Regions from separate parts of the Corynebacterium neomassiliense genome, predicted to be linked through region 1. Evidence: riboswitches for the same ligand, from Rfam matches in the RefSeq annotation. Region 1 holds a riboswitch; each other region holds the start of a gene.
What was found. A riboswitch is a leader RNA that binds a small molecule or an ion and turns the genes downstream of it on or off. The one in region 1 is predicted to bind thiamine pyrophosphate.
Positions count from the first base shown of each region.

Region 1 (5,076 bases):
GCTGGTCCGGGCGGCGCAGGAGGCGGGTGTACCGGTGACGTGTCTGCCCGGCCCGTCCGCGGTGCCCACCGCCCTGGCCCTGTCGGGCGTCGGGGTGGGGCACTTCGCGTTCGACGGATTTGCACCGCGACGTGACGGTGACCGCCGCCGGTGGCTGGAGACCCTCCGCGACGAACGTCGGGCTGTGGCGTTCTTCGAGTCGCCGCACCGGCTGAGGAAGACCCTGGATGTCGCCGTGGAGATCCTCGGGGCGGACCGGGAGGCGGCCGTGTGCCGGGAACTGACGAAAACCCACGAGGAAGTCCTCCGCGCCCCCCTCGGTGAGCTGGCGGGCCGCGTCGCCGCCGTCGACGACGCCGCCTCCGACGGTCATGGGCCCGGGGTGCGGGGGGAGATCACCGTCGTGATCTCCGGGGCACCGGAACGGGGACCCGTGGACCCTGCCTCACTGGTGACGGTCGTGGAACAGAAGGTGGCGTCCGGGATGCGGCTGAAGGATGCCTGCCGGGAGGTGGCCGCCGGGCACGGGGCGTCCCGGCGGGAACTCTATGAGGCGGTGCTGGCCGCCCGGAGGTGATGTCTTATGCTGGGGAGCATGTCGAAACATGTCCTCACCTCCGTCGCCTGGCCGTACGCCAACGGACCCCGCCACATCGGACACGTCGCAGGCTTCGGCGTCCCCTCGGACGTGTTCGCCCGCTACCAGCGGATGCGTGGCAGTGACGTGCTGATGGTCTCAGGCACCGACGAGCACGGGACGCCCCTGCTGGTGCAGGCGGAGAAGGAAGGAGTGCCGGTCCAGGAGCTGGCAGACCGGTATAACCGCATCATCGTCGAGGATCTCGCCGGACTGGGCCTGTCCTACGACCTGTTCACCAGGACGACGACCAGGAACCACTACGCGGTCGTCCAGGAACTGTTCCGCGGGCTGAACGACAACGGGTACATGGTCAGGCAGACCACCACCGGGGCGATCGACCCCCGCACCGGCAGGACCCTTCCCGACCGTTTCATCGAGGGAACCTGTCCGATCTGCGGGGCACCCGACGCCCGCGGGGACCAGTGCGACAACTGCGGTAACCAGCTTGACCCGGTGGACCTGATCGACCCGCGCTCCAAGATCGACGGTGCGACCCCGGAATTTGTGGAGACCGAGCACTTCATGCTGGACCTTCCGGCGTTCGCCGGAGCCCTGGAAGAGTGGCTGAAGACGAGGACAGGTTGGCGTCCCAACGTCCTGAAGTTCTCCCTCAACCTGCTCAAGGACATGCGTCCCCGGGCGATGAGCCGAGACATTGACTGGGGAGTGCCGGTGCCGATCGAGGGCTGGCAGGACAACAGTGCCAAGAAGTTGTACGTGTGGTTCGACGCCGTCGTCGGCTACCTGTCCGCTTCGATCGAGTGGGCGTGGCGCACCGGAGACCCGGAGGCGTGGAAGAAGTGGTGGAGCGATCCCGAGGCCCTGTCCTACTACTTCATGGGCAAGGACAACATCACCTTCCACTCCCAGATCTGGCCTGCCGAGCTGCTCGGATATGCGGGCAAGGGTGACAAGGGCGGCGAGCCCGGTGAACTGGGGGTGCTCAACCTCCCCACCGAAGTCGTCTCCTCCGAGTTCCTGACCATGTCGGGGTCGAAGTTCTCCTCCTCCAAGGGAGTGGTGATCTACGTCCGTGACTTCCTCCGGGAGTTCGGACCGGACGCGCTGCGCTATTTCATCGCCGTCGCCGGGCCGGAGAACATGGACACCGACTTCACCTGGGACGAGTTCGTCCGCAGGGTGAACACCGAGCTGGCAAACGAGTGGGGCAACCTGGTCAGCCGTACCGTGTCGATGGCGGTGAAGAACTTCGGGGAGATCCCGACCCCGGGCGAGTTCACTGACGCGGACCGCGACCTGCTCGACGACGCGGCAGCGGCCTTCGACGTGGTCGGCGACAACATCGCCCATTCGCGGTTCAAGGCGGGCATTGCCGAGGCCATGCGCATAGTAGGCCGGGCCAACGGCTACCTTGCCGCGCAGGAGCCCTGGAAGCTGGCGAAGGATGACGACAGTCGCGAGCGGCTGGCCACGGTCCTGTACACGGCCCTTCAGGTTATCGCTGACGCCAATACACTGCTCACCCCCTACCTCCCCTTCTCCGCACAGCAGGTCTTCGAGACCCTGGGCGGTACCGGGGTCTGGGCGGCGCAGCCGAAGGTGGTCGAGGTCACCGACGATTCACCTCTCACCCCTGTGGGGGTCGGACTGCCCGAGGCAGGACGCGCCTACCCGGTGATCATGGGTGACTACACCGACCAGCAGGCCACCTGGGCACGCACGGACCTCACCCCGGGTACACCACTGGTGAAGCCGGTCCCGCTGTTCACCCGCCTCGACCCCGAGCTGGGGGTCACAGGCCCGGAGTGGGCGCGCATCAGCCCCGACGAGACCGCGGAAGAGGTCGCTGAAGGGGCCCCTGAGCAGGACACCGACAAGTAGACCGGGCCGACCGGGGTAGTCGCCGGTGACCGCACCGGTGACGCTGAAGGGGTAGGGGACGGCGGGGGTGCCCCGGGCCCGGGTGCCACCGGCATGACGGTATCCTCGACCGGTGACACGGGGTGTCCGGGACAGGCCCGGGCTGAGATGAGACCCGTCGAACCTGACCGGGTTCACACCCGCGGAGGAATTGTCATGGCAGATCACAGACCAGTTCATGCTGCAGAAGACACGTCGGCCGGGCGGGCCGCCACACCGGAACCGGACAGGCCGGGCAGCGGTGTCGGGGGAGGCACCAGGTTCAGCGACGTACTGAGGGCGGAGAACCGAACTACCTGGGAGACCGCGGTCACCCATCCGTTCGTGACCTCCCTGTTCGCCGGAACACTGCCGGACCGGGACCTGGCCGCCTATCTTGTCCAGGACTACCGTTTCGCTGACGGGTTCATGGCCCTGATCGGCGCGGCAGTAGCCACGGCGGACAACTACCCGTCCCGTCACCGTTTCGCCCGTTTCATCGGGGAGGTCGCGGGGGACGAGGACACGTACTTCCGGGAGGCGGTCGAGGAGCTCTCAGAGAGCTCGGCAGAGAGTTCGGCAGAGAGCTGGGCAGAGAACTCGGCAGGGTACTCTGCAGGTTCCGCGGACGGTGACGGTGTCCCGGACACGGAGGCCACCACCGGATTCAGGCAGCTCTTCGCGGACGCCGCGGCCTCAGGCAGCTACCCGGCCGTCATCGCGGTGATCCTGGTGTGCGAATGGCTGTACCTCGACTGGGCGACGCGCCCGGAGAACCGCGCGTACGGGACCGGTCCGGACGGATACCCTGCCAGGCCCGTCCACGCGGAATGGGTACGGCTGCACGACTACCCGGACTTCCATGAACTGGTCGCTTTCCTGCGCTCGGAGATGGACCGTGTCGGTGACCGGACACCGGAGGACGCCCGCAGTGCCAGAGAGTTCTTCGCCCGCACAGTGGACCTGGAGCTGCAGTTCTTCGACGGGCATGCGGACCGGGACCCCGGGCACGGGGGACACACCCGGGGGACGGGGAGGCCGCCCCGGTAGTCTGGGCCGCATGTCGAAGAAGCGTCCTTCCCCGGTCCCTCCTCAGCCGCTTCCCGAGCTCTTTGACGCGCACACGCACCTGGCGTCCTGCGGTGCGGTGACGGCGGCGCAGGTCAGGGAATTCATGGACAGGGCGTCGGCGGTCGGCGTCGGGCAGGTGTGCACGGTCGGCGACGACCTGGCGGAATCGGTCCTCGCACTGGAGGCGGCACACTCAGATGACAGGGTCTTCGCCGCCTGCGCGATCCACCCGACCCGGGCCCGGGAGCTTTTCACTGACGGAGTGCAGGAGAAGCTGAGGGAGCTGGTGTCGGACCCGCGGTGTGTCGCGGTGGGGGAGACGGGACTGGACACGTACTGGATCCGGCATGAACCGGAGCGCACCGCACCTCTGGACGTGCAGGTGGAGGCACTGCGCTGGCACATGGATCTGGCGGTGCAGAGCGGCCGGCCGCTGATGGTCCACAACCGGGAGGCTGACAGAGAACTCATGGACGTGCTCTCCGATGCTCCGGAAGGCCTGAAGGTCATGCTGCACTGCTTCTCCTCTCCGCTGGACATGGCACGGCGGGCGCTGGACCGTGGCTGCTGGCTCAGCTTCAGCGGCAACGTGACCTTCCGGAGAAACAGTGAACTGCGGGAGGTGGCGGCGTACTGTCCGGACGACCGCCTGCTCGTGGAGACCGATGCACCGTTCATGACACCCGAACCGTTCAGGGGTGCGCGTAACGAACCGGCGTACGTCGGCTACACCGCCAGATGTGTCGCCGAGGTGAGAAATGTGACTCCTGAGGCGCTCGGGGCGCAGGTGACGTCCAACGCCCGGGAACTGTACGACCTGGTGTGACCTGCGCTTCAGAAATCGGAAAAACACGTCCGAAAACTTTGCCGGATCGGGATTGTTACCGTATCGTGATCTGAGTCCAACATCACCGACGGAGGAAGATCACCGAGTGTCCCCGAAGAACAAGTCGACGCTGCACCGCATCAACCACACCAGTTCCGTCCCGTTGCGCGTCGCCACCGGCGGTATGCTCGCCACCCTCGTGGTCGGCGGTGCCGTCGTCGCCACCAACCACAAGGATGTCACCCTCGACGTCAACGGCCGGATCATCAAGGCCAGCACCGTCTCCGGTGACGTCCGGGAGATCCTGGACTCCGAGAAGGTCCGGTACTCCGACGCAGACCTCATCACCCCCGGGCTCGGGGAGTCCGTCTCCGACGGCTCGCGTGTCACCGTCCGCTCCGCACGGCAGGTCGCCCTTGTCGTCGACGGCCAGTCTAAGACCGTCGCGACAACCTCCACCACAGTCTCCGACCTGCTCAACGAGCTCGGCTATTCCGGAACGGCGACCACCGCCGGAGCGTCAGGAATTCCGCTCGACGGCATGGAACTGACCATCACCTCCCCGAAGAGCTTCACCCTCAACGACGGCAATCCCTGGGAGGCTCCCGCCCGCCTCACCATGGCCGCCCGCACCGTGGCCGACGTTCTCGAGATGAGGGGAACCCCGCTCGGCAAGGAC
Region 1 is NZ_LR131106.1:1,064,304-1,069,379, reverse strand. Features, by position in the region: gene rsmI (16S rRNA (cytidine(1402)-2'-O)-methyltransferase) at 1-577, shown strand, start outside; gene metG (methionine--tRNA ligase) at 596-2,482, shown strand; TPP riboswitch at 2,591-2,690, shown strand; gene E0E18_RS04685 (TenA family protein) at 2,678-3,550, shown strand; gene E0E18_RS04680 (TatD family hydrolase) at 3,561-4,397, shown strand; gene E0E18_RS04675 (resuscitation-promoting factor) at 4,504-5,076, shown strand, end outside.

Region 2 (5,076 bases), 710 kb from region 1:
TCACCAGGGACTGCACCGTCGACCATTCGCAGTCACCGGCAGTCACCGGGCAGTCACCGGCAGTCACCGGCAGTCACCGGCGCTGCACGGTGCATGAAGGACGGTGCACAGGTCAGCCGGCGAGGTTTCCGGCGGCGACAGACAGACCGCGACAGACAGACCGCGACAGACAGACGGCCAGAGGAGCAAGGAGTAGTCGACCATGACAGGATTCAACGGGGACGCCGCACAGCCGGGACAGACCGGGCAGGCACAGGACGCCACAGTGCAGGACGCCACAGTGCAGGACGCCACAGTGCAGGACGGTACGAAGGACGCCCTGACCAGAATGACCGGACTGCTGGCGAAGGTGAAGTCCGGTGGGCTCACGGAGGCGGAGACCGCCGAGCTGGCCGTGATTCTCGGTGGCAGGGTCGGGGGACTGGACTCCACCCTCGGCGTCCGCTACATCTCCTTCCTGCCGGAGATGGTGCTCGAGCTCACGGTCACCCGGGACCACGTCCAGCCCTGGGGGATCACCAACGGAGGGGTCTACGCCAGTCTCGGGGAATCAGCGGGGTCTTTCGCCGGATTCATCGCTGCGGGGGGACACTCCTCCGTCATGGGTGTGACCAACTCCACGAATTTCCTGCGGCCCTCTGTCCCCGGAGACGTCATCCGTTCGACCGCGCACGCGGTACACACCGGCCGGACGAGCCAGTTGTGGAGGATCGACCATGTCAACGCCACGAGCGGGAAACTGCTGGCGACCACGGAGCTGCGGACTGTCGTCGCACCGCGCAGGTGAGACCGGGTGGTGGGAGGACACCGAGCCCGGGTGAGTCAGATGCGGGGGTGAACCGTGTCCGGGGGTGGCTGACAGCCCCCGGGGGGGGACTGCTGCGACGTTCAGTGTCGGCGGGAAGCCTGGTCGAAGAACTCCAGTTCCCACCTGGAGGCGTCGAGGTAGGCGACGGCAGCCTCGGCCCGCGCTGCGGGACCGGCGTCCTCGAACGCCTTCTCCACCAGTGCCACAGCCTGTCGGACGCTGTCGGTGAAGTCGCTGCCGGAGTAGGTCTCCAGCCATGCCGAATAAGGGTTGTCCGCAGGTGAGTTGGCCGCGAGTTCCAGCCCGACCTCGGCGTACAACCAGTAGCAGGGCAGCACTGCGGCGGCGCCGACGACATGGTCACGGGTCCTGACACACCGCATGAGATGCGAGGTGTACGCCCCGGTCACGGGAGAGGGCAGGGCGGGGGCGCTGTCCCCGTTCCAGTTGCGGTGCAGTTCGGCCTCTTCCTCGAGACACTCCGCCGCGCCCTTCACCCAGAACAGTGCGGACTCCTGGTCCGGGGCGGACGCCGCCAATGAAGCCAGGGCGGGGGAGTACAGGGACAGGTAGACGGCGTCCTGCGCCAGGTAGAAGGAGAAGTCGTCCCGGTCCAGCGTCCCGCTGCCGAGATCGGTGATGAAGGGAAGGTCCGTGACGGACCTGTGGATGTGCGCCGACGCGTTCCACAGGGCCGCCGTCCACGGACCTGCAGCCGGAATACGCGGGGGTTTCCGGGTGGTGCCTGCACCGTCGAACTGGCCGGACAACAGATCCCCGGGCTTTTCCAGGGCTGCCGGCATATCCGGGACATGGTGCCAGGGGGTGGTGTCTGCGGCGGCGGCGAGCCGGCGCGACCGGTGGGTGTGGTCGACAGGGCCGTTTCCGGTGCCGACATGCAGGTCGTCGGCGTAGCGGATCGCCTCGGTCAGCCACCGGGTCGCCCAGGACAGTGCGGCTGCCACGGACTCTCCGGCGGCGAGGCGGGTGGTCAGGGCGGAGGACAGGGAACATCCGGTGCCGTGGGTGTTGTGGGTGGCGATGCGTGCCACCGGGACAGTGTGGACTTCACCGTCAGGGAAGACGACGGCGTTGTCCGCTCCACCGCCTGTCAGATGTCCGCCCTTGACTATCACGGTGGTACCGAGTTCAGCGGCGAGGTGGCGTCCCTGGTCCACGGCCTCCGGAAGCGTCGTGGCCTGCCCGGTCCCTGACAGCACCGCGAGCTCGGCGAGATTCGGTGTGATCACGTCCGCGAGGCGGCACAGTCCGACAAGAGCCTTCTCCCCGTCCGGGGTGAGCAGACGGTCACCACTGGTGGCCACCATCACAGGATCGACGACGAGCACCGGGACGGGGTGGGCACGCAGGTAGTCGGTGACCGTACGGGTGATCTCCGCGGTGCCGAGCATCCCCACCTTCACCGCGTCCACACGGACGTCGTCGAAGACGGCGTCCAGCTGGTCGGTGAGGAAGCCGGTGTCGGGGGTGTGGATGCTGCGTACCCCGTGGGTGTTCTGCGCCACCAGGGCGGTGACCACCGTCATCGCGAAGCCACCCGCTTCGCAGATGGCCTTGATGTCCGCCTGTACACCCGCACCGCCGGTGGGGTCGGTGCCTGCGACAGACAGGACCCTGGGGACGGAACCCTGCAGGGGGAGGACCGGGCGTGAAGATGTCATCTGACATTCCCTTCGCTAGTACGAACTAGAGCAGGTTCGACGGGTGTGATCTCAGCGTCATGGGCGACGCACCCCGTGTCACGGTGGACCATCCTACCCTGCAGGGCCTCCACCGGCGGCGGACACTCACGCCGTCCGGACCGGCTCCCCCCACCGGACGGTCGCGTTCCCGGCACGGCAGAAAAACCGGTGCCGTGGTCGTCGGGGACGACCACGGCACCGGGGCAGCTCAGACGGTCACGGGCACCGCCGGGCAGGGAATGTCAGTCGGTGGTGGGCCGGATGTCGCGGCCCTCCCCGACCTTGAGGTTGTCGCGGACCATGACGGAACGGATACCCTGCTCGTCCTCGAGTTCGCGCAGCCGACGCAGGATGTTGCGGCCGTGAAGCTGCTGGCGGGTCGCCACCAGGTTCCACCGGTTGGGCGACAGCGAGTTCAGCCCCCAGCTGTAGGCGGCGACGAAACGGTTACGGAAACCGACCAGGAACATCATGTGGACGGCGAGCCACATGAGCCAGCCCGGGAAGCCGGTGATCTCCCGGTCACCGATCTTCACCACGGCGTAGAACCGCGAGACGATGGCCATGGTGCCCTTGTCGTGGTAGCTGAACGCGGGACGGGAGGTGCGGCCTTCCTCGACCTCACCGCGGATGACGTCAGCGACGAACTGGCCACCCTGGATGGCGACCTGGGCCAGACCGGGCAGACGGTCGTGGCTCATCATGTCACCGACGACGAAGATCTCCTTGTGACCTTCGATGGTGAGGTCGTCACCGACGGGGACGCGGCCTGCACGGTCGGCGTCCACCCCGTCGATCTGCTCGGTGACCATCCTGCCCAGCGGGCTGGCGGCGACACCTGCGGACCAGATCTTGCAGTAGGAGCCGACAGTGGTCTCCTTCTCGGTCTTCATGCTCTTCCACGTCACGCCCTCGGCGTCGACGTTGGTGACCAGGGAGTCGGTGACGACCTCGACACCGAGCTTCTCCAGCTTCTTCTGGGCCTTCTTGCCGAGATTCTTGCCGAAGGGGGGCAGAACCTGGGGCGAACCGTCGACGAGGAGGATACGTGCAGAGTCGGTGTCGATGTCCCGGAACTCGTTGCGGAGGGTCCGGTGGGCCATTTCCGCGACCTGGCCGGCGAGCTCCACGCCGGTCGGACCGGCGCCGACGATGACGAAGGTCAGCAGGCGACGCTTCTCCTCGGGATCGGTGGTGATCTCCGCGCGCTCGAAGGCGCCGGTGATCCGCGCCCGGATCTCGAGTGCGTCGTCGATGCTCTTCATGCCCGGGGCGAACTCCGCGAAGTGGTCGTTGCCGAAGTAGGACTGTCCGGCACCGGCGGCGAGGATGAGCGAATCGTACTGGAGGACGACCTCACGGCCGCCCAGGTCACCGGTGACGGTCCGTGCGTCGACGTCGATCTCACGGACCTCGGCCTTGACGACCCGGGTGTTCTTCTGCTTCCGCAGGATCTGGCGGATGGTCGGGGCGATCTCACCCGAGGACAGCACGCCGGTGGCCACCTGGTAGAGCAGCGGCTGGAAAAGGTGGTGGTTGGTGCGGTCGATGATGGTCACGTCGACATCGGCGTCCGCGAGCCTCTTGGCGGCGAACAGTCCGCCGAAACCGGCTCCGACTATGACGACGTGGTGGCGACCGCCGGCGGGGCGGGTCGGGGTGGATGCCATGGAATCAGTCTCCTCGCTTTTCGGGGACGGTGACTGCGCCGGTGTGGGGTGCGGCCGGACGTCCCCGGAATTCTTGGTCGGTTGCACACCTGTCCGGGCGGTCCGATGACGCGGTACACGTCCCCTGCCGGCCGGTCTGACGGCAACCTCGGTTGTTATGCGACTAGTGTAGTGGTTTGTTCTGAGGTGTTCAGGGCGTGGGTACGTCTCCGGAGCCGGCCACGTCCGCTGATGTCCGTTTGGTGCCTCCCGCCCTGTCAAGGGGTGGGGGAAACCACCCCTGTTGTGCGAGAGATCACCCCGTCAGTGCCCCCGGTGGTGCCGACACTGAAAGGAGTTGCCGGTGTCCGAGGGTTTCATCGACCCCGAGCGGTGGCCGGATCTCGTGCGCCGGCCGGAGGCACCGTTGCTCGGCTCACGGGCCGCCCGTATCAGGGAACGTCTCGAAGAGCTCACCCGTGAACACGGTGTGTCCCTGGCCGGCGACGGTCACCCCAGGTTCCTCGTACATGACGGGCTCGTGCTCGACCGGATGGTCGCCGACGGGTGGCTCGGACTGGCCGAGGGGTACATGGCGGAGGAATGGGACGCCGAACCACTCCCCGAGGTACTGCAGGTACTGATGTCACGCCCTCTCGAAACCGGTCTGGGGGGTTTCCTGTCACGCAGGAGCAGACGTGACTTCGGGCACGTCGTCAACGGTGAGATCCCGGACGCCCTCGTCGAGCTCTACGCGGGCGGCACCCGGGCGACGGGGTCGGCACTGTTCGCCTCCGGCACCAGGACCTCCGCGACGCGGCTGGTCTCCCAGCACGGCAGGCAGACCCCGGTGGTGGTGACCTGGATGGACGCCCCCGAGGAGGTGGACCGCGCAGACCTCGATCCGGCCCAGGTC
Region 2 is NZ_LR131106.1:358,160-363,235, forward strand. Features, by position in the region: gene E0E18_RS01605 (PaaI family thioesterase) at 203-787, shown strand; gene E0E18_RS01610 (bifunctional hydroxymethylpyrimidine kinase/phosphomethylpyrimidine kinase) at 889-2,490, opposite strand; TPP riboswitch at 2,480-2,576, opposite strand; gene E0E18_RS01615 (NAD(P)/FAD-dependent oxidoreductase) at 2,754-4,181, opposite strand; gene E0E18_RS01620 (class I SAM-dependent methyltransferase) at 4,525-5,076, shown strand, end outside.
Region 2: it holds a riboswitch for thiamine pyrophosphate, as region 1 does, so the genes downstream of both, E0E18_RS01610 (bifunctional hydroxymethylpyrimidine kinase/phosphomethylpyrimidine kinase) here and E0E18_RS04685 (TenA family protein) in region 1, are expected to answer to the same signal.

Region 3 (5,076 bases), 960 kb from region 1:
ACACCACGTCCCTGCCACGCGCCCGGTCAGGAAGGGCGTCGACACCCCGTTTCATCAGGTCAGCCAGGGGGACGGCCACGGCACCGGGAATACTGACGATGTCGCGCTCCCAGGGTTCCCGGACGTCGACGAGGGCAGCTCCGGTGTCCAGCACCTCTCCCAGTTCTGCCGGGCGTACGGTCGGATGCGGCGCGGCCGCGCAGACTGCGGCAGTGCCGTCGTCCACGGCGGTGACAGGGGGCGCCGCAGGGTCGGGGAGGATCTTCAGCTCGCGGAAGGTCATTGCGAGTCCGTCGTGGATGAGCAGTCGTCCGTAGAGCGGCGTGCCGGTTCCGGTGACCAGCTTCACCGCCTCCGTGACCATCAGTGCACCCACCGTCCCCGGCAGCGAGCCGACGACCCCGCCGGCGGCGCAGCTGGGTACCTCACCGGGAGCAGGAGTGTCGGGGTGCAGGTCCCGGTAGCTGATGCCGTCATGGTCAGGACCGTTCCAGAACACAGACAGCCTGCCGTCGAACCTGAGGATCGAACCCCACACGCACGGGGTGTCGGTGAGTGTGCAGGCGTCCGAGACGACGTAGCGGGTCGCGAAGTTGTCCGCCCCGTCCATGACCAGGTCGTAGGCCCCGATGATGTCCACGGCGTTGTCTGCGGTCAGTCGGGTGTGGTGCTGTTCCACGGTGACGCGGGGGTTGACCCGTGCGACGGCGTCCGCGGCGGACTCCACTTTGGCTCGGCCGATGTCCGGGGTGCCGTGGACGACCTGACGTTGCAGGTTCGACACGTCGACCGTGTCGTCGTCGATGACCCCTATCGTCCCCACCCCGGCGGCGGCCAGGTAGAGCAGGGCAGGGGATCCCAGACCCCCGGCCCCGGTGACGAGCACCCGCGCATTCTTCAGACGACGCTGTCCCTCGGGACCGATCTGGGTGAGGGTGAGGTGACGGGCGTACCGGACGAGCTCGTCCCGGGTGAGCTCGGGGGCAGGGTCGACCAACGGTGCGAACGGCAGGGACTTCGGGTTCACAGTGCCTCGTCCTCCCTGCCGCTCCCGGTGTCGATGCGGCCGTCCATGGGAGAGGACGCCAGGGCGCCGTCGGCCCATGACCGTCTCGGGATTCTGCCGGCGTTGCGGGCCAGGCGTCCGGCCTCCACCGCGAGTTTCATCGCGGTGGCCATCGATGCGGGATCCTGTGCGCGGGTGACGGCGCTGGCGAGCAGCACACCGTCGCAGCCGAGTTCCATGGCCAGCGCGGCGTCCGAGGCGGTGCCCACTCCCGCGTCGAGGATGACGGGCACGTTCGCACGTGCACAGATGAGTTCGATGTTGTGGGGGTTGAGAATGCCCAGCCCGGTACCGATCGGAGCTCCCAGCGGCATGACCGCCACTGCTCCGGCCGATTCCAGTGAGCGGGCGACGGCCGGATCGTCGGAGGTGTAGGCGTACACCTCGAACCCGTCCGCGGTGAGCTGCTCGGTGGCGTCCACCAGTTCGATGACGTCGGGCAGGAGGGTGCGGTCGTCGGAGAGGATCTCGAGTTTCACCCGGTCAGTGCCGAGGGCCTCACGGCCCAGCCGGGCGGTGAGCAACGCGTCCCGTGCCGTGTAGCAGCCGGCGGTGTTCGGCAGGACATCGATCCCCAGCTTGTTGAGCAGGCCGAACAGTGAGGTTCCGGTGGTGGGGTTGAACCGTCGGAGTGCGACGGTGGTGAGCTCGGTGCCGGAGGCGACGAGGGCGTCCTCGAGTACGGTCATCGACGTCGCACCCCCGGTACCCATGATGAGTCTGGATTCGAGGGTGGTGGTTCCGATGGTCAGTGACATGTGGCTGTCTAGCCTCCCTGCATGGCGGTGATGATCTCGACTTCCGCGCCGGCCGCCGGCACGGTGGTGGACCAGCGGCTGCGTGGTACGACGGCAGCGTCGACGGCGACGGCGACGCCCAGCTGGTCGGATTCCGGGTCGTGCCCGGTGATGTCGGCGACGATGTCGGCGACAGTGGTTCCGTCGGCCCACCGGCGGTCGTGGCCGTTGACGGAGATGGTCAGGGCGGTCATGGTGCTGTCCTTTCCCGGGGTGTCCGGTGTCCGTTCGACGGGTCCCCGGATGCAGAGTCCACAACTGCAGGGTCTGCAGTTCTCCGGGGGTCGGTGGCGGCGAGTATTCCGGCGTCCTGTTCAGTCGGTGCGGTTCCGAGTACCAGGCCTGCGGCGAGGTGGCCGCCGAGCGGGGCGAGCAGGATCCCGTGGCGTGAGTACCCGGTGGAGATGACCAGACCGTCGACGCCGTCGAGGCGGCCGATGTAGGGCAGGTCGTCCGGGGTGCCAGGGCGTGCCCTGGCGAGGATTTCGGTGAGTTCGAGGTCAGCTGCCCCGGGGACGAGGACCTGTGCGTCCCGCAGCAGCTGGTAGGCGCCTTCGAGGACGACCCCGTCGAAACTGTCCTCTCGCTCGGTCGCTCCGATGACGATCTCACCGTCGGTGCGAGGGACCAGGTAGACGGGTCGTCCGTCGACCATGCCCCGTACCGTACGTTCCAGCAGGGGAGGACGCCCCGGACGCAACCGGGCACGGAGAATGTCCCCGTGCACCGGCCGGAGTTTCACACAGTCGGCCTCCGGCAGTCCTCCGACCGTGGCGAGGGACACGCCCGGGCACAGCAACGTGGTCCCGGCGGTGATGACGGTACCGTCGTCGAGGCGCACCCCGGTGACAGCGCCGGTGGCGTCCTCACCGGCGCGCAGCACCTCGACTGCCCGCCGTCTCAGGAGGATGAACGGCGGCCCCCCGGCGGCGGCGGACGTCTCCAACGCCTCGATGAGCGAGGGGACCAGGCGGCGGGGGTTGATCTGGTGGTCCCCGGAGACGAGGAACGCCCCCGATATCGTCGGTGACAGTGCCGGTTCCAGGCTCCTGGCCTGGCGGGTGGTGATGCGCTCCACTGTCATTCCGGCGGCCCGCTGGACTTCGGCGAGGTCGGAGAAATAGTCCCTGTCACCAGGGTGTGCACCGATGTCGAGGGTGGGGGTGTCCCGGAAGCCGACATCGTGCCCGAGCAGGTCGGTGAGTTCCGCGACGAGCGGGGGGTACATGGCGGCCGACGTGGTCATCAGGGTGCGCATCGTCGTGTGCTGGTACATCACCTCGCTCACCGCGGCGATCATGCCCGCGGCGGCGCGGCTGGCGCCCATACCGGGTTCAGGGTCCACGACCGTGACCGCCTGGCCTGCCTTGTGCAGGTTCCAGGCGGCGGTGAGACCGGCGACCCCGGCTCCCACGATGACGGTGTCCGGTCCCGTGGATGTGTCCATCAGCTTCCTTTCCTCCGGCGGCATGATCCGCGTCAGGTGTGGACGGTCGACCGGTGCTCCGGTCCTCTCAGCCCCTGCAGGGGCTCCCGTAGTTCGCCTACGGCTACTATTCCACCACATGAGCCTCTCCCGATTCAGCGCCACCCCCGACCGTGACCTGCGTTCCCGACGCCTCGACCAGCTGCGGTCCGCGTCGTTGTACCTGTGCACCCCGGCGAGGGCGGGGCGAGGCGATCTGAGGGACTTCCTGCATGCCGCCTACGACGGGGGTGTGGACATCGTGCAGCTGCGCGACAAGTCCATCGACACCTGCGACGAGATCGCCGCCCTGGAGGTCCTGGCTTCGGTGGCGGAGGAACACGGGAAGATGTTCGCGGTCAATGATCGGGCGGACATCGCCGCCCTGGTGGGGGCGGATGTCTTCCATGTCGGCCAGGACGATCTGACTATCGCACAGGTGCGGTCGCTCCTGGGCCCGGACGTGGTGGTGGGACTGTCCACCCACTCGCTGCCGCAGGCACGCGCCGCGATGGAGGACGCCGAGCTCGACTACTTCTGCACCGGGCCGCTCTGGGAGACCCCGACGAAGCCGGGGCGGGCGGCGACGGGGCTGTCACTGGTGACGGAGACCGCGCAGATGCTGGCTTCGGCCCCGGACCAGTGGCAGCGGGACAAGGTGTGGTTCACGATCGGCGGGGTGAATGCGCAGACACTGCCGGAGGTGCAGGCGGCGGCCGGGGCGGGGGCGGGGGGGCACCCGGTGCGCGCCGTGGGGGTGCGTCCGCTGACTGAGGCCGCCGATCCGCGGGCCGCGGCGGTGGAGCTCAAGGCGACGCTGGGGTGGTGAGCGCTGCAGGGGTCGCGCCGGGTGCCTGCTGCCCGTCCGACCCTGCAGGAACCGCGGCCTTCCCCTCGCTGCCAGTAGTACCGGGACGCGGAAATCAGGTACCTGACTTCCGCCTCCCGGCACTACTGGCGACAGTGATGGGGGACAGGCCGGCTACCGCGGTTGAGTGATTCCCCGGACCGGGACGCCGTAGTGCTTCAGGGTGGACAGTGCGCGGTCGGCGTCTGAACAGGTGACGTCGACGACCCGACGGTTGGTGCGGGTGATCCGGACTCCTGGACCACCGGAGGTGATGAGACCGGTGCCGTTCCCGTTGTGGCGCCAGCCCCAGCCACCCCACTCCATGGGGTTGATTGTGACTGCCTCGGCGTGGGAGATCTCATCGAGGGGAATCTGCTTGTTCGGGATGCCCAGGGCACTGCGGTAGCTGAAGCCACGGCTATCGATGCGCAGCCGCCAGGTGCAACTGGTGAGCATGGCCAGCGCGATGAGGGTGATGAGGACCAGCATCGACCACAGGGGAATTCCGGAGAGGACGCACGCCAGGATCGACACTCCGGTGACCGCGTACAGGAAGGCCTGGACCCACGGGCTCATGGACTCGGTGCGGAACCAGACGACTGATGCGGTGGTGGGCACTCCGAGGTCAGGTACGGAGGTGGCGTCGTCGGGACCCGGGGCGGTGCGAGGGACGGGACGGACCAGCAGAGCCAGCCCCAGTGCGATGACCAGTGGCAGGACAATCGTCCAGACCAGTGTGGTGCTGCTGAGGGAGGCTTCGGCAGGGTCATCGATTCCACGCTGATCCATGATTATCCGTACCTGGAGGACCATCAGAAGAGAGACGGTCCAGGCCATCAGACCTGTCGTGAACCGAGCTGCGTTGCCGACGGTGGCACCACCACGGGTGAACGCGGCG
Region 3 is NZ_LR131106.1:100,023-105,098, forward strand. Features, by position in the region: gene moeB (molybdopterin-synthase adenylyltransferase MoeB) at 1-1,027, opposite strand, end outside; gene E0E18_RS00485 (thiazole synthase) at 1,024-1,824, opposite strand; gene thiS (sulfur carrier protein ThiS) at 1,833-2,057, opposite strand; gene thiO (glycine oxidase ThiO) at 2,054-3,310, opposite strand; TPP riboswitch at 3,303-3,410, opposite strand; gene thiE (thiamine phosphate synthase) at 3,429-4,157, shown strand; gene E0E18_RS00505 (DUF1648 domain-containing protein) at 4,311-5,076, opposite strand, start outside.
Region 3: it holds a riboswitch for thiamine pyrophosphate, as region 1 does, so the genes downstream of both, thiO (glycine oxidase ThiO) here and E0E18_RS04685 (TenA family protein) in region 1, are expected to answer to the same signal.

Region 4 (5,076 bases), 830 kb from region 1:
TCGACGTTCTCCAGGCCCACCGAGAGCCGGAGATGGCCGAGGGTCCGGAAGCCCTCCGGGTACGCGGCCACTCTCGGGCCTGACGTACCGACGTGCACGATGAGGGACTCGTCATGGCCCAACGAGACCGCACTGGTGATGACCTCGAGGTTCGCCACGAACCTGTTCTGCAGGTCCGGGTCACCGTCGAGGGCGAACGCCAGCACGGCGCCGTAACCGCGTCCCCCGAACTGCCGTTCCGCCAGCTCATGCTGCGGATGGGACTCCAGTCCCGGGTAGGCGACATAGGCGATGCGGGGATCGGCCTCCAGGAACTCGGCGATCCGGGCGGCAGAGGCCACATGCTGCCTGATCCGCAGCGGCAGGGTGACCGAACCCCGCATGATCAGCCACGCATTGGTGGGCGAGATCACGCCGCCGACGTCGACCATCGCATCGGCCTTGATCCGGTCGATCAGCTCCCGGGCACCGATGACGGCGCCGCCCATGGCGTCCCCGTGCCCGTTGATGTACTTCGTCAGCGAGTGGACCACCAGGTCCGCGCCGTCGGCCAACGGCCGGTACAACGGTGGCGGGGTGAAGGTGGAGTCCACGCTCAGCAGGGCACCGGAGCGGTGGGCGATGTCCGCGACCGCCCGGATGTCGGTGACTTTCGTGGTCGGGTTGCCGATCGTCTCGACATGGATGAGCTTTGTCTCCGGGGTGACCGCCGCCTCCACCGCGGAAAGGTCGGAGGCGTCGACGAACGTGGCTCTGATCCCGTACTTCTGTGGCAGGATCTCGGCGAACAACCGCCAGGTGGCCTCATAGGTCACGTCGGCGACGACGATGTGGTCGCCGGAGCGCAGGAAGGAGAAGAACACCGAGTGCAGGGCCGCCACACCGGAGGCGAGGACGACGGCGTCCTCCCCGCCCTCGAGTACCGCGAGCTTCTTCTGCAGGGCGATCTGGTTGACACCGGAGTTGCGGGTGTACAGCGGGACTTCGGTACCGGACCAGGACACCTCCGAGGGGTCCTCCGGCAGAGCGTAGGAGTTCGCCAGGACCAGTGGTGTACGGATCGCCCCGGTACCGGGGTCGACCGAGTTGCCGGCGTGCACGCTCTGCGTCTCGAAAGACAGGGAACGGGGGTGTTTTTTGCTGGGGCGTTCTGTCATGGGGCCATGGTAGTGCCCTCCCACCTGCACGGTCCAGGTATCTGATCAGCGGGAAAACCCTGTCCGGGGTGATGTGATTTTGCTCTCCAACAGTCCTGCGTGCTACACGTTGTGTGACCACACGGGTGCCCCGGGAAAGGGGCTGAGACCGGACTGACGTGTCCGGGACCGTAGAACCTGATCCGGTTGACACCGGCGTAGGAAGTGAGGAACTCAGCCATGGCTGACACATATGTCCACAGGCAGGGCACTGCCGCTGATCCGGCGGGCACGCCGCAGTCGACGGACCCGGGGGAGAGAGCGGAGACCGGGTACGTGCCCTGCAGGGAACAGCACCCCTCCCACCGTCCCGGACTGGTGGAGGACGCCGACCACGGCATCCGCGTCCCGGTGACGGAGATCCACCTGGACCCGTCACCGGACGGCACCCCGAATGAACCCGTCCGCGTCTACCGGACCATGGGCCCCGGCAGCGTACCCGAGGAGGGTCTCGACCCGTGGCGTTCCGGATGGATCAGCGCGCGGCAGGACACGGAGACCTATGAATGCCGGGGACACCGCCTCAGCGACGACGGGCGTTCGGCGGTGCGGCGGGGCTCTCCGTCGCAGCAGTGGAAGGGGCGGGTCCCGGAGCCGCGCCGGGCGCGGCCGGGCCGCACCGTCACACAGATGCACTACGCCAGGCAGGGGATCATCACCCCGGAGATGCGGTTCGTCGCGCTGCGCGAGAACTGCGACGTCGAACTGGTCCGCTCCGAACTGGCGGCCGGCCGGGCCGTTCTCCCCGCCAACGTCAACCATCCGGAGTCGGAGCCGATGATCATCGGCCGCGCGTTCCTGGTGAAGGTCAACGCGAACATCGGAAACTCGGCGGTGACCAGTTCGATCCGTGACGAGGTCGCCAAGCTGGAGTGGGCCGCCCGGTGGGGTGCGGACACGCTCATGGACCTGTCCACCGGTGACGACATCCACACCACCAGGGAGTGGATCCTGCGCAATTCCCCGATCCCGGTGGGTACAGTGCCGGTGTACCAGGCGTTGGAGAAGGTCGGCGGGGACGCCACCGCACTGAGCTGGGAAATCTACCGGGACACGGTCATCGAGCAGTGCGAGCAGGGGGTGGACTACATGACCGTCCACGCCGGGGTGCTGGCGCGGTACGTGCCGTTGACCGCGGGCAGGGTCACCGGGATCGTCTCCCGGGGAGGTTCCGTGATGGCGGGGTGGTGTCTGGCCCACCGACGGGAGAACTTCCTGTACACGCACTTCGACGAACTGTGCGAGATCTTCGCCGCCTACGACGTCACCTTCTCCCTCGGCGACGGGCTGCGCCCGGGGTCTACCGCGGACGCCAACGACGCCGCCCAGTTCGCCGAACTTGACACTCTCGCCGAGCTCACCGGGCGCGCCCGGGACCACGATGTCCAGGTGATGGTGGAGGGTCCCGGTCATGTCCCGCTCCACATGGTCCGTGAGAATGTCGAACGGCAGCAGCGACTGTGCCAGGGCGCCCCGTTCTACACTCTCGGGCCGCTGGTCACCGACATCGCGCCGGGCTATGACCACATCACCTCGGCGATCGGTGCGACGGAGATCGCCAGGTACGGCACCGCCATGCTCTGCTACGTCACCCCGAAGGAGCATCTGGGACTGCCGGACAGGGATGACGTGAAGACCGGGGTGATCACCTACCGTATCGCCGCCCACGCGGCGGACATCGCCAAAGGTCACCCCGGTGCGCGGGTGCGCGATGACGCCCTGTCGAAGGCGCGGTTCGAGTTCCGTTGGAACGACCAGTTTGCGCTGGGTCTGGACCCGGTCACGGCCAGGGAGTTCCATGACGAGACCCTTCCGGCGGAGCCTGCGAAGAACGCCCGCTTCTGCTCGATGTGCGGGCCGAAATTCTGCTCCATGCGGATCTCGCAGGATATCCGTGACACCTACGGGGCGGGGGAGGAAGAGGCCGCTGCCGTGTGCGGGCAGCAGACCGGGGGAGGACGCCGCGGGGCCGCCGTCCCGGTCCGTCTTCCGGACCCCACGTCTCCGGGCCGGAGTGACCGTTGCCAATTGGTCAGCATGCGCTGTATAGTCAGCGAATGCTGACTATTTCTTCCCGTCTGGACGTGATGAACCGTCTGGGACGGGCCATGGCTGACCCCACGCGGTCACGGATCCTGCTGAGCCTGCTGGAACAGCCCGGATACCCGGCCCAGCTCTCACGGGACCTCGACCTGACGCGGACCAATGTCTCGAACCACCTCGCCTGCCTGCGCGGTTGCGGGATCATCGTCGCCGTCCCGGAAGGACGGCGGACCCGGTACGAGATCGCTGATCCCCACCTGAGCTCCGCCCTCAACGCACTCGTCGACGTCGTCCTCGCCGTCGACGACGGTGAGCCCGCATGCCTCAGCGACGAGTGTGACGTGCCCGGCTGCTGCGCCGACTGCACCCCCTCGGACGGGGCCCCGGCATGAGCGCGGAATGCTGCGGGGCAGACGACTGCGGTGGAGAGAAGGACACCGGAGGCCCTGCCGGTAGTGCCGGTACTGCCGGCGTCACCGGTACCGCCGGGGCGCCTGCCCCTGACGGCAACCGGCCCGCGTGGTGGAGGGACCCCGACCTGGCGCCGTCCGCGGTCAGTGCCGTTGCGCTGGTCTGCGGGTACCTTCTCGGCCACACGGACCTCACCGTGGCGTCCCAGGTACTGCAGTGGATCGCCCTGCTGGCGGGGGCGTCCACCTTCGTTCCCGGGGCACTGCGCCGACTGGTGCACGGTCACCTGGGTGTGGGACTGCTGATGACAATTGCCGCGGCAGGTGCCGTGGCCCTCGGGCACGTCGGTGAAGCAGCAGCACTGGCCTTCCTGTTCTCCCTGTCAGAGGCGCTCGAGGACCGGGCGATGGGTGGTGCGAAGGAGAAACTGCGGGCCCTGCTCGCACTGGTCCCGGACACGGTCCGTGTCGTCAGAGGGCGGACCGTGGTGACCGTACCGGCCGCGGACGTCCGCGTCGACGATGTGCTCGTCGTCGCGGCGGGCGACCGCGTGGCCACCGACGGTGTCGTGGTCGCGGGAAGGTCCGCCGTCGACACCTCCGCGGTGACGGGGGAGTCCGTCCCGGTGGGTGTCGGACCCGGTGACGAGGTCACCGCCGGCGTGGTCAACGGGCCGGCGACCCTGCGGATCCGCGCGACGGCGGACGGCCGGGACAATTCACTGACCAGGATCGTGGATCTCGTGCAGCAGGCCCACGCCAGGAAAGGTCGCAGGGCACGCCTGGCGGACACCGTCGCCCGTCCTCTGGTCCCGCTCGTCCTGGTCGTCGCCGCTCTGGTCGCGGTGGTGGGGTCCCTGGTCGGAGATCCCGGAATCTGGATCGAGAGAGCACTGGTGGTCCTGGTCGCGGCGTCCCCCTGTGCACTGGCCATCGCCGTGCCGGTGACGGTGATCAGTGCCGTCGGTGCGGCGTCCACCTTCGGGGTGGTCATCACCTCCGGGGAGGCTTTCGAGAGGTTCGGTACCGTCCGGACCGTGGCGCTGGACAAGACCGGAACCCTCACGCGGAACAGGCCCGTGGTCGTCGATGTCCGTACGGTCGAAGGATTCTCCCCGGCGGAGGTCCTCAGTCTCGCCGCCGCGGTGGAAGCCGACAGTACCCACCCGCTCGCCCCGGCGGTCACCGCCGCGGCAGGGCCGGACATCCCGGTCGCCGGTGACATCGTCGAGAACGCCGGGCTCGGCCTGACGGGCAGGGTCGGGGGCTCCCGGGTGAGGGTCGGAAACGGGCGCTGGCTCGGTTCGGGTGAGATGGCCGGGGACGCCGAGGCGATGGCAGGGGCCGGCATGACCGTGGTCGTGGTCGAGCTCGACGGGCGGGTCACGGGACTTGTCGGGGTCCGCGACGAGCTTCGGCCGGAGGCG
Region 4 is NZ_LR131106.1:1,897,481-1,902,556, reverse strand. Features, by position in the region: gene E0E18_RS08335 (trans-sulfuration enzyme family protein) at 1-1,157, opposite strand, end outside; TPP riboswitch at 1,269-1,378, shown strand; gene thiC (phosphomethylpyrimidine synthase ThiC) at 1,377-3,260, shown strand; gene cmtR (Cd(II)/Pb(II)-sensing metalloregulatory transcriptional regulator CmtR) at 3,254-3,631, shown strand; gene E0E18_RS08320 (heavy metal translocating P-type ATPase) at 3,628-5,076, shown strand, end outside.
Region 4: it holds a riboswitch for thiamine pyrophosphate, as region 1 does, so the genes downstream of both, thiC (phosphomethylpyrimidine synthase ThiC) here and E0E18_RS04685 (TenA family protein) in region 1, are expected to answer to the same signal.